One region of the Cytobacillus pseudoceanisediminis genome, then DNA from elsewhere that is predicted to be linked to it. Evidence: predicted binding sites of a transcription regulator. Region 1 holds the regulator's gene; each other region holds the start of a gene.

Region 1 (3,134 bases):
GCAGTGTCCGGCAGTACGATGCCGCTTGCAGTTTTTTCTTCAGTTTCAACAAGCTCGATAATAATTCGATCACCTAGTGGCTTTAACAAGTGAAACAACCTCCTCAAATAATATGTAAATATTTTTATTTATTAGCACTCTCTCTGTATGAGTGCTAACACAATTATTATATTAATGAATCTCATTTCTATTTGCAAGGGTGAAGCTTAAATTTTTTAGAAAAAATTTCATTCGCCCATACACGCTATTTTTCGACACAGACAACCTCTTAAGTATGCTTCGGAACTCTTCACTTTACCCATAGTATTTTCCTGCTTTGATGCTGATATTTGAAACCCGCTCCTTATTAAGAGTACAATGGCTTTAGGACTTGTTTTCCAACACTCAGAATAAGGAGTATAACATTTTGAAGAAGGAATATTGGTTTATATTAATAGCTTATATTGCCATGCAGCTGTCCAGTTTGTTTGGCGTTCCGCTTGTGTTATTTATTGCAGATGCCCTTGGACAGAACCCCGAAAACATGCAGATCCTGGCTGTAGCCTACTGGCTTGTCATCAGTTTTACGGTTACACTGATCATTACGCTTCTATTATTAAGAAAAGAGATGAAAAAAGGCCTGGATAGGGATGCATCTTCCGCAGCAAGCTCAGCGGGCTGGGCAGTTGGGGGTATATTTTTGGCCCTGATCGCTCAAGCTACTGCTGCCAGCATTGAAAATATGATTGGGATTGAAATGGGATCTGAGAATACGCAGCAGATTATCCGGATTATTGAAGCATCGCCAATCGTTATCTTAATTAGTTCGGTCATTGGGCCAATACTTGAGGAGATTGTCTTTAGAAAAGTTATTTTCGGTTCTCTCCATAAGCGCTTCAACTTCTTCTTATCGGCCCTGATCAGCTCAGTCATTTTTGCACTTGCCCATTTCGAGCCTGAACATGTACTGCTGTACTCGGCAATGGGGTTCACCTTTGCTTTCTTATATGTCAAAACGAAGCGGATTATTGTGCCGATTTTTGCCCATGTGGCGATGAACACCTTTGTTGCGGTTATCCAGCTGAATCAGGATAATATGCAAAAATGGTTAGAAGAAATGGAAAAAATGCAGAGCTTTATCAGCTTTTTCTAGCATAGGGAAATGCTTTGCAGAGTTTTAAACTTACTGGGGGATTTTGATGAGAAGCACACCTTTGTTTTCAGGCTTTATTTACATCCTTCTCGGATGCCTTTTCACTTTTATAGCCATACAGAATATCCAGCATGAAGAAACCTGGGGATTCTTTACTTATTTTCTGATTATAATTGCCACATTCGATTTTGGCACCGGACTGCGGATGGTTGGCCTGCATTTTAAAATGAAAAATAAAATGAAAAAATGAGCCCCCAAAAGGCTCATTTTTTTACATTTCTTCCGGATAGTTTTTCAGAAAATAAACCAGTGACTGCAATTCTACTGCCAGATCGATATGGTGAATCCGAATCGAGGCTGGCACAGTGAGCCTCGCAGGTGTAAAATTAAGGATTCCTTTTATTTTCGCATTCACCATCCGATCGGTAATAGCCTGGGCAGGCGGTGCCGGCACCGTTAAAATCGCCACCTGAATATTATTATTTATAATAACTTCTTCAAGGTCATCCATATGATGGACCGGTACATCACCGATTTTCGTGCCAACCTTACTCTCATCAACATCAAAGGCTACTTCTATTTTGGTATTATTATTTTTAAGAAAATTATAGTTAAGAAAGGCTGTTCCTAAATTCCCTACCCCGATCAAAGCTACTTTAGTCAGCTCATCCTGGTCAAGAGTCTTCCGAAAGAAGCCCAGCAGGTAATTCACATTATATCCATATCCTTTTTTCCTAACGCACCAAAGTACGAAAAATCGCGGCGGATTGTTGCAGAATCTACCTTTACCGCCTCACTCAATTCTGCTGAAGAGACTCTTTGTTTGCCTGATGAGTGAAGGTTTTTAGAAAGCGGTAGTATAAAGGCAGCCGTTTAGCTGTTGCCTGCGGTATCTTAATTGGTTCATTGGCCATTCGTCCATCCCCATTTCTTATGATGAATTAATTTCTTTTAAAATCTCCGTTTTTTCCGCCTGTTTTCTCTATTAAAAAGGTTGGCCCAATCACCATTCCTTTATCTACAGCCTTGCACATGTCATAAACGGTCAGCGCACAGACAGAAGCGGCTGTTAACGCTTCCATTTCCACACCCGTATTTCCCTTCGTTTTTACAGAAGCAGTAATGATCAGGACATACTCTTCCTCTTCCGCCTTCCATGAAAATGAAATGTCCACGCCCTTAAGCGGCAGCGGATGGCACATCGGAATAATGTCCCATGTTTTCTTGCTCGCCATAATGCCTGCAGTTTGTGCAACAGCGAGTACATCCCCTTTTTCATAGAGTTGGATGTTATCTTTTCGTATATCTCCTGATTAAGAGTAATACTTGATTGAGCAATGGCTGTTCTTGCCGTTTCAGGTTTATCGCTGACATCCACCATTTTTGCCCTGCCCTCTTGATTAAAATGAGTAAAATCCGCCATTCAAAACACCTCTCTTCAAAATCATACACTATTTTTCTGTTACTTTGTATGTGCTTTGTATTGTTCCTCACATATTTATTTGCCTTTTGTCTTGATTGAATGCCCTGCAGAAGGGATTATAGTCCTGTCTCCTTTATTGCCGAACATATATGAATGAGTTACACTTACTCTATACCCGAGGTGAAAGAACATGATACTATTACAAGTCAATCAGCTGGCGAAAAATTTTGGCGCTGATCCCATTTTAACCAATATAAAGCTTGAAGTACAAACCAGGGACAGGATTGCGCTAGTAGGGCGCAATGGTGCAGGAAAGTCCACCCTTTTGAAAATTATTGCCGGACAAATGACATATGACTCCGGTGAGATTATAAAGCCAAAGGAAGTAACAATTGGCTATCTTGCACAAAATACCGGCCTGGAATCAGAGTTATCCATTTGGGATGAAATGCTGACTGTTTTTAGTCATCTGCAGAAGCAGGAAAAACAGCTTCGCAGCCTTGAAGAACAAATGGCAGACCCTGATATCCTAAATAACTCTGATGCCTATGAACGCATCTTAAAAGAATACGACAAGCT
Region 2 (3,134 bases), on a different replicon from region 1:
TGCCAGCGGGAAGTAAGAAGTCCAACCAGAATCTGGAGACCCCCGATAACGAACGAAATATTGAAGAGCATTGCTCCGAAAAAGTACAGCCAAAAACTTAAAGCGTTTAATCTTGGGAAAGCCACATCACGTGCACCAATTTGCAATGGAACAGCAAAATTCATTAATGCCATAATAAACGCCATTGCCATAAAGATAATCATAACAACACCATGTGTTGTAAAAATTTCATTGTATTCCTGTGCGCCAAGCAGCGTATTCTCTGGAACAGCCGTTTGGGCACGCATCATTATGGCGTCTACCCCTCCACGGAAAAGCATCAGTAAAGCTGATATTAGATACATGATTCCAATCCGTTTGTGGTCCACGGTCGTCAGCCATTCACGCCATAGGTATCCCCATTTTTTGTAATATGTCAGTCCTACAAAGATAGCGACCATTGTAAGGGCTATGGCAACCATCGATGCGTAAATTGTAGGTCCTGGATTAGGTACGGCAAATCGTGCTAAGAAATCCATACTATTTGACTCCTTTCGGAAAGTGTGTTGCTAAAATATCCAGCTAGAAATAGATTAGAAAGCTAGGCAACTCTTACTTTATTGGTTCATTTTGCTGTGATCCATTATTTCATCCGGATCTTTTTCGGATTTGCCAGGCTTCATTTCTTCTTTCTCTGAATCACCTTTCTTATGATGGCCTTTAGGCGGTGGTGAGAAAGATAAGTGAGTGCCAGTATAAGTTGATTGACCAAGATGTCCTGGCTTTAATAATTCCTCAAATTTTTCCTCTGTAAGAGGTTCTGCAGTTGCATTAATTTCCTCTACCCATTCATCGAACTCTTTGGGCGGCATTGCTTTTACATTAAACGTCTGTTGAGCAAAGCCTTCACCAGTAAAGCTGGCATTCCTACCGCTATATTCACCTGGTACATCAGCAGCAAGATTTAGGGTATTTACCATGTCAGCCATCGCATATTTTTGTCCACCGAGCTGAGGAATCCAAAAACTTGAGATTGGCCCGTAAGAATAAAGTTTGAATTCAATTGGCCGGTCTGTAGGAATGAACAGATAGTTTACAGTTTCAATGTTCTGTTCAGGATAACTAAAGTGCCATTTCCAATTAGATGATGAAGCGTAAATAACTAATGGTTCCTCGTCATATCCTTCTGGTGTTGCCTCAACTTTGTAGGTGGATACAACAGTCACTACCGATAGAAACGCAACAATTAATACCGGAATAGCGGTCCAGATGATTTCTAGTTTAAGACTGCCTTCAATGTGTGGAGGTTCATAGTCTTCACTCTGATTAGAAGCACGATACTTTCTAACAATGAAGATATATAAAGCAAATACAACCACTACAACTATAGCCATGGTCCAAATTGAGATCATGATTACATCTGCTGTTGTACGACCTTGTGGCCCTTTTGGATCTAAAACCAATAACGGTTCACATCCTGTTAACACAGTGGCAATAGTGAAAATTAATGTCAGTAAAGCCCATTTCATTTTCATAGGAGTTCCCCTTTCCGTATTTGCACAAATTTAAAGAATAAACTTAATGATTATATGTGCATGTGTTCACTTAAAGATATTTAAAATATTATCATAAATTCAGCTGCCAATTGTGACGATTTTGAAAAGGAATTATTTTACTATAATTAGAGAGAACAAGACAAACCATCCTTCCATATTTTTCAATTAGAATTATTACACCTTTAAAAAAACATTTTTATGCTCACTTAATCACATTATCTCATAATCCACATTCAATAAAAGTGACAATAAAGCAACAAATTTATGGCGAAAATATGCACTATATCAATTTCCCCTCAATTACAAACCCCCAAAACTGGACTATTTTCTTTTGGAGAGGGAATAAACGAATTGTAGTTGACTATTATTGGTTAAGATAAAACTAAGTGCTAATTATGTTAAGTGGAGGAACTGCGGATGGAAGAAAATGAAGTGAAAAAAGGAGAAAAAGGTGCCTGGATTAGTATATCAGCATATATACTCTTATCCATTATCAAGCTTATCATGGGGAATTTGGGAAATTCGGAAGCTTTAAAAGCGGATGGATTAAACAATTTAACTGATGTCATTGCTTCTGTAGCCGTATTAATTGGATTAAGGATATCTCAAAAACCGGCCGATGAGAACCATAAGTATGGACATCTTAGAGCTGAAACGATCGCTTCTTTGGTTGCTTCATTAATTATGCTTACTGTTGGTTTGCAAGTAGTGATCGATTCTTTTAGAAATTTATATAATCCTGTTGAAGAAAGACCTGATTTATATACTGGGGCTGTTGCTTTATTTAGTTCTCTTTTTATGTACCTAGTCTACAGATATAATTTGAAGCTATCTAAAAGGATTGGAAGTAAGGCCCTTTATTCAGCAGCACAGGATAACCGTTCCGACGCATTGGTAAGTATAGGCGCTGCAATAGGAATAGCTGGTGCACATCTCGGGTTGAATTGGCTGGATTCCCTCGCGGCAGCAATTGTGGGAATAATTATATGCTTAACTGCCTGGGTAATTTTTAAGGAGGCGGCTCACGATTTAACTGATGGTTTTGAAGTAAAACTCTTGAAGGAAATTGAAGAAACAATCAATCAAACGGAAGGAGTAAAATTTGTTAAAAATCTAAGAGCAAGACTTCATGGAAACCACCCAATAGTAGATGTGACTATTTTTGTTGAACCTTCACTAACCGTTATTCAAAGTCATGATATTACTGTGAAAATTGAGGATAATTTACGTAAGTTTCATAATATCCATCATACTCATGTTCATGTAGAGCCTCACTAGATTAAATTGCCTGATTACTAAGTTCAAAAAAATGAGCCGCCATTACTGACGGCTTATTTCACTTTATGAATTGGATCTACCTTTTGTTTATTTATCGGAAGTATATCCTTTCTGATTAATAAACCTTAACAGATCGCCGTAGATAACTTGATCTGATGCGTTCAATTCCTTTTGCGCCCTTTCAGCATTCTTTTTACAGTTTTGTCCATCAATTTCGAGTGCAGTCTGCTTATCATAGCATCTATTTTTTGTATACAAATATTCTTTAGTAATAAAACTACCGTCTCTGAGAACTGTAAAATTGTCAGGATCTTCGGTAAA
Region 3 (3,134 bases), 520 kb from region 1:
TGCAAACTCTTCAATGATTTTCAATGGGAACAAGAAAGGCATTGGCCTGATAAAATCCCGGCCGTATTCTCCTACTCCTTTAAGCTTTACGCCATAGTAATGCGAAAGCCCAACAACCATTGCCGCTAATGTTAATGTGATAACAGGATCGGCTGTCGGCGATTTCCACCATAAAGTGTGATCATAAGTGATTGCGAACGGAAGTCCGAGCATGTTTGAAACAAAGATATACATGATCAGGGTTAATCCAAGGATGTGGAATCTTCCGCCTGTCTTCCAGTCCATCGTGCTGTTAATGATATTCTTAACAAAATCCATAATCCATTCGAAGAAATTTTGCATCCCCGTTGGTTTCATGGCCAATCGACGGGTTGAAAGCAAAGCAATAATGAAAACAATAGCACTTGCCACTGTAATCATCAGTACGTTTGATAAGTTAAAATTCAATCCTAAAAAGTCCACTATAGGAGCTTCATGATGCAATAGTGTTCACCTCTCTTCCCGCTATTTACGTAATTGAAAAGATTGAAGAAAATAATCTATCATAATGACAATATAGGATGTCATTAATCCAAATACCACACTGATCAGATGCAGCTTATCCGGATATTCCAGAGCGATCATCACAGCAAATACTGCTGTAGCCATTCTGGATACCGTTCCAAGTGAACGCACCTTCTCGCCTCTCTCGACTGCCTCTCCAAACTGCAGCGCCTTTCGTGAAATCAGCCACAAATTGAACAGGCTTAAGCTTGTACCAAATATCAAGCCCAGAAAAATAGATTGATAAGGTGTAAACCCCCAGCCGAGAACGTATACAGACAACAAAAGGAATATGTATTTTCGCTGTCTTTGAAAAGTTACTTTGATTTCCGGCATGATGTTCATTCTCCTGTGAAGAAATGTTGGATTAAGCGAAGCATGGCGTAAATCCCGGCGCCCAGTCCAATGAACAAACCGACCAATAGGAATAACGGCTCTGTTCCTGCCTTGCTGTCAAGCCACCTTCCGGCGAAAATGCCAATGAGCGTGGAACCTACTAACTGAGAAAGAATGGCGGACATTAAGGCCATCGCCTTAAATGGGTTGCGGTCTTTTTGACGCATAAAAACGCATCCTCCCTTAAGAGAATGGTAAGTGGGTTTTGAGGCCATAATTAATCATATTAACATCATGCAGAAGTGGGAAATATGTCTGCACAAATATTTTGAAAACCCTATCATCTTTTACCCTTTGTAAGCATACAATAGGGCTTTGTCAATGTCAATGCGTTTGGAGTGAAAAAGTTCACAAACAAAAAGGTAAAAATATGGTATGTTCACATATTTATCACATTTAATTTTTGGATATCTATTGAAAAAGGAGCGAGTTTCTGCATCGCTCCTGAAAACGCTTTAAATTAACATTATCACTTACTTTGAGTGGTCCGCTTGTTTACCGAAGGTTCCGGGTCCCCGAGCTGCCCATCCGGCCTCACAAATAGGTAGGTTTCAATCCAATCTTCCTTGCCGGCTTTTTTGGCAAACACCTTTGCAAGGTACAGCCCAGGCCCGGGAAGCTTATCTGCCGGAATTTCCTGCAGCAGCTGTCCTTTGCCTGCATTTCTTTTCCAGTCAAGATATCCCATGAAGCGGAGGCTTTCCGAATCAAACATGGCAATTCCGAACTCTTCTGCCCCGCCAGGAAGATACACTTCATAGCGATACGTGCCCGGCTTATCTCCTTTGCCCAGTCCGAATCCCATCACCCTTGGATAATCCGGCTCTTCAAGCACATAAAGATAGGGAATTCTGATGCTTTCGGCACCTGCCTTCATAAGCAGGTACCCATCATAGATCTTTTTCTTTAAAAGAGTCGGGTCTGCCGACATTTTGATTTCCACCTTTTTCTTATCACCTGGGTTTAATTGAAATGTCATAGGCATTTCCCAATTGATGCCCTGTGCCTTATAAGGTACAGAAAAGGAGTAGGTCTGCGTTTTCTCACTAATATTTTCAACCGCTATAAAACTGCTGTGTTCATGCAGCCTGTCCGCGATCTGAAATTTCCCAAACTGCAGAGAGGCCGGGAGGACAAGCGTTTCTGCTCTCAGCGCTTGATCAAGCTGGATTCTGCCTGCTCCCTGCTCATAAGTTCTATATGTTTTTCCTTCTGTATTCATAAGAAGCTTAGCCGTATTCATAAGTACTGCCTTAATCCGTTCCGGCCCCCATTCGGGATGAGACTGTTTCAGGATGGCACAGGCCCCTGCGACGTGCGGAGCGGCCATGCTAGTCCCCTGCAGCGGCAGGTAACCGCCAGGAATGGTGCTATTTATGGCGACTCCAGGTGCCACAACATCCGGCTTGATTTCCCATGTTGATGTAACGGGTCCGCGGGAACTGAAGTCAGCCAGGATATCCCTTTCTTCTATTATATTAGTCCGGGCAAGGAGTCTTCCTTCATTAATGTTCTTCTTGAGCTCCTCTCCTTCTTCCTTTGATAACGCCGCTACTGGAATTGGAACACCACTGTCCAGATTGCCAAAGAACCTGCCTTTTGTATTATTAAAAATAATGATTCCCTCTGCTCCTGCTTCCATTGCATGGACTGCCTTATCAGTAAACGTTAGTTCCCCTCGTTCCACTAATACCATTTTCCCTTTGGCATTCTTCAATTCTTCAGGATGACCGAGTCCTCCATCGACCAATTCAAAGGATCGGTCAAATTCCCAATCCTTTGAACCCTGCAGCAAATCAAGACGAATTTCCCGCCCGCCTATGCTCAAAAATGGCACCTTCATTGTTGGTGTTGAGGCTCCTACAGAAATGGCCTTCGAGGCTGTTCCCGGTGATCCGACCGTCCAAATATTCGGACCCGAATTGCCCGATGAAGTGACAGCCGTTATTCCCTTTTCAACTGCTTTATTAAGGGCCATGCTTATCGGAAGGTCAGGTCCGTTCACGTTATTTCCCAAGGAAAGGTTTAACACATCAACTTTATCCTTTATTGCCTGTTCGATGGCCGCTATCACTTGTTCTGTTGTTCCGCTGCCGCCTGGTCCGAGAGCCCGGTAGGCGATAATGGTTGCTTCTGGTGCAACCCCTTGAATTCTGCCATTTGCCGCAATGATTCCCGCGACGTGAGTGCCGTGC
Region 4 (3,134 bases), 1.8 Mb from region 1:
GGAGTGTTGCAATTCCGCACATAAAAATATCAATGGAAACAAGATAAGTAAGCTGTTCCCCTGTTAAGCCAAGTGCACCTCCTACAATCAATGGTACAATTACCGCGCCTGCATACATGGCAAGGACATGCTGAATTCCCAATGAAGCAATTTTAAGCGGATTCTGATTCATCGTATCATTTCCTCCATATTCTTTGCTGTATTATCAAAGCTGATCATGCCGTTTTCAAGTGAGTCAATAATAGCTAAGGACTCGACCCGGAATCCCTTTTCCCTCAGCAGCTGTCCGCCATTTTGAAAGCCTTTTTCAATAACGATTCCAATCCCTGCAATTCCTGATCCCGCTTTTTTTACTATATCCGCAAGACCTAGTGCTGCCTGTCCATTCGCCAGAAAATCATCGATTATAAGGACATTATCTTTTTCTGATAGATATTTCTTTGAAACAGAGATTTCACTTGTTTCTTCCTTAGTAAAAGAATAGACAGAGGCTGTAATCAGGTCATTTACCAGAGTGAGAGATTTTCTTTTTCTAGCGAATACAACTGGAGCATTCAGATGGAGCCCAGCCATTACAGCTGGCGCAATCCCCGAAGATTCGATAGTCAATATTTTTGTAATCCCGCTTCTGGAGAATCTATCTGCAAATTCTTTGCCGACTTCATGCATTAGCTGAGGATCTATTTGGTGGTTCAGAAAAGAATCCACCTTTAAAACTGTCGGAGATAAAACAATCCCTTCGCTCTTTATTTTTTCAATAAGCATATCCATTTTGCATCCTCCTCTATGATAGATAGCCTTCAATTACTCATTCCAGCCATATAAAAAGCCTGAAGCCCATCGCATTCACAACATAAAAATGAGTGAAGCAATGGCCTTCAGGCTAATGATCTAAGCTGCAGGCAAACAAGGATGACTTTAAACGTCCTTTACATTGCTCACTCATAGTCGGATCATTTACGGTAACCCGGTAGAAACTTGCGAGCCATATCCTCGCGATTATATGAGTGAATGTTATTAATTTATTAACATTATAACATCATTTACTAATACTTCAATCAAAAATTTAACTAAATACGAACTAAACAATATATTACCAGAAAATTGTTCGCTAATCAGATAATTCGCCCTCTTCAGTATGTTTATTTTTAAAAATTTGCCTTCCTTCTGAAGCTCAATTAAACCTTCACAGTTTTTTCACAATTCACAGGAGTTTTTTGTGACATAAATCACTTAAATATCAATTTTTCACCATTATCATAGTGTTTAAGTTACGAATGAACAATTTGTGAACTCACTGAAAGCATCTAGAATCTTCCTAAATGTTTTGTATTATGAAAGTGTAATCATTTACTTTTTCCAAATATTCGAAAGGAGTGAAAGACAATGGCGAAAACAGAACTCAGCCGAAAAACAAAAACTGAAATAGAGGATAGCTCTTCCTTAAAGGGAACGCTAGCTTCCGTTTTCTTATTAGGATTCTTCCTGATCATTACATGGGCAGGTGTTTATTCATTATTTATCAGCCGCTTTTAGAGTTAGAAAGGGGAAAAAGCCATGCATATGCATAAATTTGAAAAGGCCTGGCTCACTTTTGGAATCGGATCGCTGCTTGTTTTTCTAACAGTCTTGGGAGTCAGCGCATTTTACCTGGGCAATCAGCCCCCAAGCTGTTTGGCAACAATCGACCCTGAAAAGGTCGATACTACCGCTCCATTTAATGAGCCAGGACTGAAAAAGGTAGAAGGGAAAGATTGGGATTACGAATTGGTATACGTAGCATCTGCGTTTTCCTATAGCCCAGCTGAAGTGGAGGTTCCATATGGTGCTAAAGTGAAAATTATCGCAACAACCAAAGACGTTGTCCACGGTTTCGAAGTTGCAGGATCAAATATCAACATGATGCTAGAACCCGGCTATATCAGTGAACACATTACAACATTTGATAAAACTGGAGAATACTTAATTGTATGTAATGAATATTGCGGTGTTGGTCACCACATGATGTCGTCTAAAATTAAGGTGGTGGAATAATGTTTAATCCTTCAGCAAAATTTAAAGTTGACCGCCGTGACGGAAAATTGGCAATGGCTCACTTTTTCGTTGCATTTACAGCTTTAGCAATAGGCGGCCTTGCTGGCTTATTGCAGACTTTGGTCCGCTCCGGTAAATTCGAGCTTCCGGCAGGCATCGGGTATTACCAAATTCTCACGGTTCACGGTGTTGTACTCGGACTTGTACTTACTACCTTTTTTATAATGGGCTTCCAGTTAGCAGCAACAAGCAAAACATCAGGAACCCTTACAAATAAACAGCGAATTGCCGGCTGGGCCGGTTTTGGCTGATGACAGCAGGAACTGTTCTTGCAGCTGTCATGATCCTGTTGAATGAAGCTACTGTTCTTTATACTTTCTATGCTCCTCTTCAGGCACATGCATTGTACTATATCGGTTTAACACTTGTTATAGTGGGAAGCTGGATTGACGGGGCAGCCATCATTATGAAGTATGCAGAATGGAGAAGAAAAAATCCCGGGCAGCCGAGTCCGTTATTAACCTTTATGTCATTGGTCAACACAATGATGTGGATTGTGGCAACAATCGGTGTAGCGTCTACTGTTCTTTTCCAGCTTCTTCCTTGGTCATTGGGGTTTGTAGAAACAGTAAATATCGGAGTCAGCCGTACTCTATTCTGGTATTTCGGACATCCGCTTGTTTACTTCTGGCTATTGCCAGCTTACATGGCCTGGTACGTTGTCATTCCTAAAGTCATCGGCGGAAAGATTTTTTCTGATTCATTGGCGCGCATGTCATTCATATTATTCCTGCTGTTTTCAATCCCTGTCGGATTTCACCATCAATTAATGGAGCCGGGAATTGACCCAGCATGGAAATTCTTACAGGTTATCCTAACATTCCTGGTTGTCATTCCATCTCTTATGACTGCATTTTCTCTTTTTGCCACTTTTGAAAGCTTTGGGCGTTCCAAAGGGGCCACAGGATTATTCGGCTGGGTAAAAAAACTGCCTTGGGGAGATGCCCGATTTACTGTTCCTTTCATCGGGATGGTTGCCTTTATACCTGCGGGAGCAGGCGGTATCGTTAATGCGTCCCACCAGATGAACCAGGTTGTCC

What was found. Region 1 encodes Rex, which represses fermentation and respiration genes when NADH is low (regulators of the CRP and FNR family bind a similar motif). Its sites were predicted from a motif close to TTGTGAAATATTTCACAA; they were not measured.
Region 2: a site for Rex is predicted at 1,625-1,642, ahead of qoxA (cytochrome aa3 quinol oxidase subunit II). Genes of this name have one in related genera too.
Region 3: a site for Rex is predicted at 1,276-1,293, ahead of M5V91_RS23615 (AtpZ/AtpI family protein). Genes of this name have one in related genera too.
Region 4: a site for Rex is predicted at 1,218-1,235, ahead of M5V91_RS01900 (cytochrome c oxidase subunit 2A). Genes of this name have one in related genera too.

Annotation. Positions count from the first base shown of each region.
Region 1 covers NZ_CP097349.1:3,868,930-3,872,063, forward strand. Annotated here, with positions in the region: gene groES (co-chaperone GroES) at 1-89, opposite strand, end outside; gene M5V91_RS20835 (CPBP family intramembrane glutamic endopeptidase) at 407-1,132, shown strand; gene M5V91_RS20840 (YdiK family protein) at 1,179-1,382, shown strand; gene M5V91_RS20845 (redox-sensing transcriptional repressor Rex) at 1,404-1,844, opposite strand; partial or broken gene M5V91_RS30640 (winged-helix domain-containing protein) at 1,841-2,046, opposite strand; partial or broken gene moaC (cyclic pyranopterin monophosphate synthase MoaC) at 2,074-2,555, opposite strand; partial or broken gene M5V91_RS20855 (ABC-F family ATP-binding cassette domain-containing protein) at 2,746-3,134, shown strand, end outside.
Region 2 covers NZ_CP097350.1:226,432-229,565, forward strand. Annotated here, with positions in the region: partial or broken gene qoxB (cytochrome aa3 quinol oxidase subunit I) at 1-518, opposite strand, end outside; gene qoxA (cytochrome aa3 quinol oxidase subunit II) at 597-1,514, opposite strand; gene M5V91_RS29585 (cation diffusion facilitator family transporter) at 1,953-2,813, shown strand; partial or broken gene M5V91_RS29590 (LTA synthase family protein) at 2,901-3,134, opposite strand, start outside.
Region 3 covers NZ_CP097349.1:4,384,627-4,387,760, reverse strand. Annotated here, with positions in the region: gene atpB (F0F1 ATP synthase subunit A) at 1-483, opposite strand, end outside; gene M5V91_RS23620 (ATP synthase subunit I) at 505-879, opposite strand; gene M5V91_RS23615 (AtpZ/AtpI family protein) at 885-1,106, opposite strand; gene M5V91_RS23610 (S8 family serine peptidase) at 1,409-3,134, opposite strand, start outside.
Region 4 covers NZ_CP097349.1:339,392-342,525, reverse strand. Annotated here, with positions in the region: gene M5V91_RS01910 (nucleobase:cation symporter-2 family protein) at 1-172, opposite strand, end outside; gene M5V91_RS01905 (xanthine phosphoribosyltransferase) at 169-771, opposite strand; purine riboswitch at 926-1,027, opposite strand; gene M5V91_RS01900 (cytochrome c oxidase subunit 2A) at 1,387-1,536, shown strand; gene M5V91_RS01895 (cytochrome c oxidase subunit II) at 1,558-2,034, shown strand; partial or broken gene M5V91_RS01890 (b(o/a)3-type cytochrome-c oxidase subunit 1) at 2,034-3,134, shown strand, end outside.